2 regions of the Alkalibacillus flavidus genome follow, and region 2 is predicted to be linked to the other one. Evidence: a T-box and tRNA genes for the amino acid it is inferred to sense, from the RefSeq annotation. Region 2 holds a T-box; the other holds one or more tRNA genes.
The links. The T-box of region 2 lies ahead of tyrS (tyrosine--tRNA ligase). A T-box ahead of a tRNA ligase gene usually reads a tRNA of that ligase, here a tRNA-Tyr.

Region 1 (2,476 bases), on a different contig from region 2:
TAAGTAATGAGTTAGTATGGTGGCTGAATCATCAGGGTTACCGATTGCTAACGGACCGACTGGATCCCAAGTTTGGTTCACTATATCAAGACCTATACGTTCACAAGCATGGTGGGGGTCATAATTAATTGTTTCAGGAATCTGAATGGCAATTTCTTTAGTTAATAAGTCGCCCCAAACACCCCATATAGAATAAAAGTTAATGAGTGTGCCGTCTTTATCAAATAATATAGCTTCGGTATCAAAACGCTTTCCCTCTACGGTAATAATAGTGATGGTTGTCACCTCCTCATTTTTTGAAATAGTAAAACGTTAAATTTAAATTTAACAAAATTAATAAACTTAACGTTGCTTAATAGATTAATAAGAAATGTGAATATTGTCAAATCAGTTATGAATTTTTTGTGAAGATAAATGAACGTAACCTCAGTGATGAGCAGGGTTAGAAGATTTTAGAAAAAATCGTTTTTGAAAATAGTATTGTTGGGTTTGTGGGTAAGAAGAGGTATTGTAAGTACAATTCTGAAAGTTAAAAATTTCTTTTTTCCCTTTACAATGTTTTAGGTAGTCGCTATAATAATACTTGTCCTTTTCAGATAAAGGATCGTGATCAACATGGCCCGTTGGTCAAGTGGTTAAGACACCGCCCTTTCACGGCGGTAACACGGGTTCGAATCCCGTACGGGTCATCTACATATTTTTGCACGTTATGTGCTGCGGAGGATTAGCTCAGTTGGGAGAGCACTTGCCTTACAAGCAAGGGGTCGGTGGTTCGAGCCCGCCATCCTCCACCATCTTTTCAAACGCCGGCCTAGCTCAATCTGGCAGAGCAACTGACTTGTAATCAGTAGGTTGGGAGTTCGAGTCTCTCGGCCGGCACCATTGTTTGGAGGGGTAGCGAAGTTGGCCAAACGCGGCGGACTGTAAATCCGCTCTCTCCGAGTTCGGCGGTTCGAATCCGTCCCCCTCCACCACTATTGGGCCATAGCCAAGCGGTAAGGCAACGGTTTTTGGTACCGTCATGCGCTGGTTCGAATCCAGCTGGCCCAGCCATCATATTATGAGCCATTAGCTCAGCTGGCAGAGCATCTGACTTTTAATCAGAGGGTCGGTGGTTCGAATCCACCATGGCTCATTTTTTACATAATAAATAATTGATATGGGGCCTTAGCTCAGCTGGGAGAGCGCCTGCTTTGCACGCAGGAGGTCAGCGGTTCGATCCCGCTAGGCTCCACCATATCTCTTAGCTAAAGTTGTTCTCTGTTGGGGAGCAACTTTTTTATTTGGTTAGCCTGATAATTGGCAATACATAAGTGGAGCCATTTTATGAATCGATCTTAACTAATTTGATTAACTTCTCGATTTGAGCGTCATACTACGTAAATGAGAGACTTTGTGTGTCAAAAGAGCGACTGAGAACGAAATAGTGCGACTACAAATCGTAATTGAGCAAGCTGTATGATAAATGATTGACTATGACCCATAATTGAGTGACTTTTTTAGGGCTGGTTGATTACTGAATCATGCTCATGCAAGGCTGCCGGCGCGTGCATATTTATTCACGTTTTTGTCCAGTTGAACCATTCTGTGCTGGCTTATAAAATGAATGGAGGCAAAATGAAGGAGGAAATGACGATGAACAATAGACTAGGAATCCTTGGTGCTCCGTTAACGGTCGCTCAACCTAATGAAGGCGTTGACTTTGGTCCTGGGTCGATTCGTTATGCTGGCTTGTTTGATCGATTAAATGATTTAGGCCTAGCTTATAAAGATTATGGTGATGTACCAGTTATTAATAAACGGACAAACGGGGTAGACCCGAAGACGAATTTGCGCAATCTAGACCATGTCGCTTCAGCTAATGAAATGATTGCGGATTATGTTTATGATTTAAAAAAACAAGGTGATGTACCTTTAATTTTGGGTGGTGACCATAGTATCGCCATTGGAACACTTGCTGGATTGAGTCAGTTTTATAGTAACTTGGGTGTCATTTGGTTTGATGCACACGCTGATTTAAACCGAGGTGAGACATCTCCATCTGGCAATATTCATGGGATGTCGTTAGGTGTCAGTTTAGGTATGGGGCATGAACGTTTAACGTCGATTCACGGCCAAGAAGCGAAAATAAAGCCTGAACATACCATCATCATTGGGGCGCGGTCGGTTGATGAGGGAGAGCGCCAAGTGATTCGTGAACAAGGAATTCGTGTCTATACGATGCATGATATTGAAACGCACGGTATAACGTGGGTGATGAATGATGCATTAGAATACTTAAACGGGAAAGTGGACGGCGTTCATTTAAGTTTGGATGTCGATGGTATTGACCCAAATCACACCCCAGGAACAGGAACACCTGTCGTTGGAGGTCCGAGTTACCGAGAGGCTCATTTAGCGATGTCGATGTTGTATAATGCTGGTGTGTTGACGTCAGCTGAGGTCGTCGAGGTAAATCCGTTATTAGATGAAGGGA
Region 2 (2,476 bases):
AACTGACGATGAATCCGACAGTGAAGATCCTAGCAACGACACATCTGATGCCCCTAGTGTAGAAGCACAAGAAACGTTAGATGAAGTATCAGATCTGTTCGAGGAGTACCGTAACGCCTTATCCAATGGTAATTGGGAAGAAGCTGGACAAATTATGGACGACATCGAAACCATTATTGGTGAATAAACAAAGAGTAGAGCAGCTCTATCATTGAGCGCTCTACTTTTTATATTTTATGCGTCATGACGGATTAAGAAATATTTCTTTTTACCGCGGCGAATGACCGTGAAAGCATTGTCGATTCGGTCCTCATGATTCACAACGTATTGCAAATCTTGCTCGCGTTCGTCATTAATATAAACAGCACCGTTTTGAATATCTTCACGCGCTTGTCGTTTTGATGATGAAATACCCGCTTCTACAAGTAAGTCAATTAAGCCTTTTTCCCCTTCAGTTAAATGATACGTAGGCACGTCTTTAAACCCAACTTCAACTTCTTCTTTCGTTAAGTTCTTAATGTCGCCACCAAACAACGCTTCTGTAATGCGCTGAGCTTGATTTAAAGCATCTTCTCCATGAACCATTCGCGTCATTTCTTCCGCTAACCGTCGCTGGGCAATCCTTTGTTCAGGTCTTTCTTCAACTTCTTTTGCCAATGCATGAATATCGTCCAACGATAAAAATGTAAATGACTTCAAGAATTTAACGACATCACGGTCATCTGTATTAATCCAAAATTGGTAAAACTCATACGGACTCGTTTTCGACTCATCAAGCCATATAGCGCCACCTGCTGTTTTACCAAACTTAGACCCATCGGCTTTCGTAATAAGAGGTACTGTTAAACCGTATGCTTCAACGTCTTCTCCCTCTTCACTCGTTCGGCGAATAAATTCTAGTCCGGCTGTAATATTCCCCCATTGATCGCTACCACCAATTTGAAGCGTCACATTTTCGCGTTGATTTAATCGCTGGAAATCGAGTGATTGTAGTAACATGTAAGTAAATTCCGTATAAGAAATGCCGTTTTCTATACGAGATTCAACCGAATCCTTCGCTAACATGTAATTCACACTAAAATGTTTACCGACATCACGAAGTAAATCAATAACAGACATTTGTGATAACCAATCATAGTTATTCACGACTTTAGCGCCTGTTTGTTCATCTGAAAAATCGATGAACCGAGATAGTTGATTTTCGATATTTTTCACCCATTGTTGCACAACGGATTCTTCATTTAATTGACGTTCTTCATTGCGACCGCTTGGATCACCAATTAACCCAGTACCTCCACCAACTAATGCAATCGGGCGGTGACCCGCTTCTTGAAATCGTTTAAGCATTAATATCGGCAATAAATGACCAATGTGTAAACTGTCTGCTGTCGGGTCGAAACCACAATATAATGATACGCGATCCTCAGTTAAATGCTTTTCTAACCCCGCTTCATCCGTCATTTGGTTAACTAAATCTCTTGCTCGTAAGTCTTCTAGTATGTTCATCATAATCCTCCTTCAAAAAATATAAAAAAGCCCCTCATCCACTTAGGGACGAGAGGCTCGCGTTACCACCCTACTTGTGACCACATACAAGTCACCACTTCATTCGCTAACGGGATCAACCGTTCTCAACTCTTGAGAAAAGCTCCTAGCCGTAATTCAGTCCATACTGTGTACTGATTCGCACCACCCATCAGCTCTCTTCAACACGACATATGACCCTACTGCAACTACTCAACGCTCGTATTTATTATTTTTATCACTATATTTTTAGCATACTCTTTTAAATAATGCAACTGAATCCGCCTAATTGATGATATGACTGAATTAAAAGATATGCTATAATATAGTCGATATTTAGGAGGTCCGGCTATGAGTAATCAAGAACCCAACAATAAATTTCTAGCGTTTTTTCAAACAGGTAAATTTCCAAAAGTCACGCGCGTATCACTCGATATCGCGTGGAACGTGCTTTTATTTTTCCTTATCATCGGTATTGCTACCGCTTTTTTTGTAGGCGGTTTAGGTTTTGGCTACTTTGCTTCTCTCGTTGAAGATGTTGATGTAAGTGAAGCAAGTGAAATGCAACAAATGATTAATAGTTATGCAGAAACGTCCGAAGTTTATTTTGCGAACGAACAATATTTAGGAGAAATTCGCGGTAATATTCACCGTGAAGAAATCACAACAGACCAGGTGTCTGAGAACTTTATCGATGCTGTTATTTCAACAGAAGATGCTAACTTCTATGAACATGAGGGAATCGTACCGAAAGCGATTATGCGTGCCTTGTACCAACAGTTTGCAGGTACGCCAACACAGACGGGTGGTAGTACGCTTACTCAACAGCTCGTTAAAAACCAAATTCTATCAAATGAAGTCTCTTTTGAGCGTAAAGCAGAAGAAATCTTTATTTCACTACGTTTAGAAGAATTTATGGAAAAAGAAGATATACTTGAGGCCTATTTAAATG

Region 1: it has a tRNA-Tyr gene. The T-box ahead of tyrS (tyrosine--tRNA ligase) is inferred to sense a tRNA for this amino acid. The anticodon was not compared.

The regions. Positions count from the first base shown of each region.
Region 1 covers NZ_JBEPMX010000017.1:5,778-8,253, forward strand. The annotation lists gene ABID56_RS12325 (HAD family hydrolase) at 1-285, opposite strand, end outside; tRNA gene ABID56_RS12330 (tRNA-Glu) at 618-689, shown strand; tRNA gene ABID56_RS12335 (tRNA-Val) at 719-794, shown strand; tRNA gene ABID56_RS12340 (tRNA-Thr) at 806-882, shown strand; tRNA gene ABID56_RS12345 (tRNA-Tyr) at 889-974, shown strand; tRNA gene ABID56_RS12350 (tRNA-Gln) at 979-1,053, shown strand; tRNA gene ABID56_RS12355 (tRNA-Lys) at 1,063-1,135, shown strand; tRNA gene ABID56_RS12360 (tRNA-Ala) at 1,162-1,237, shown strand; gene rocF (arginase) at 1,636-2,476, shown strand, end outside.
Region 2 covers NZ_JBEPMX010000002.1:238,110-240,585, forward strand. The annotation lists gene ABID56_RS03735 (UPF0182 family membrane protein) at 1-187, shown strand, start outside; gene tyrS (tyrosine--tRNA ligase) at 235-1,506, opposite strand; T-box leader at 1,548-1,750, opposite strand; gene ABID56_RS03745 (transglycosylase domain-containing protein) at 1,876-2,476, shown strand, end outside.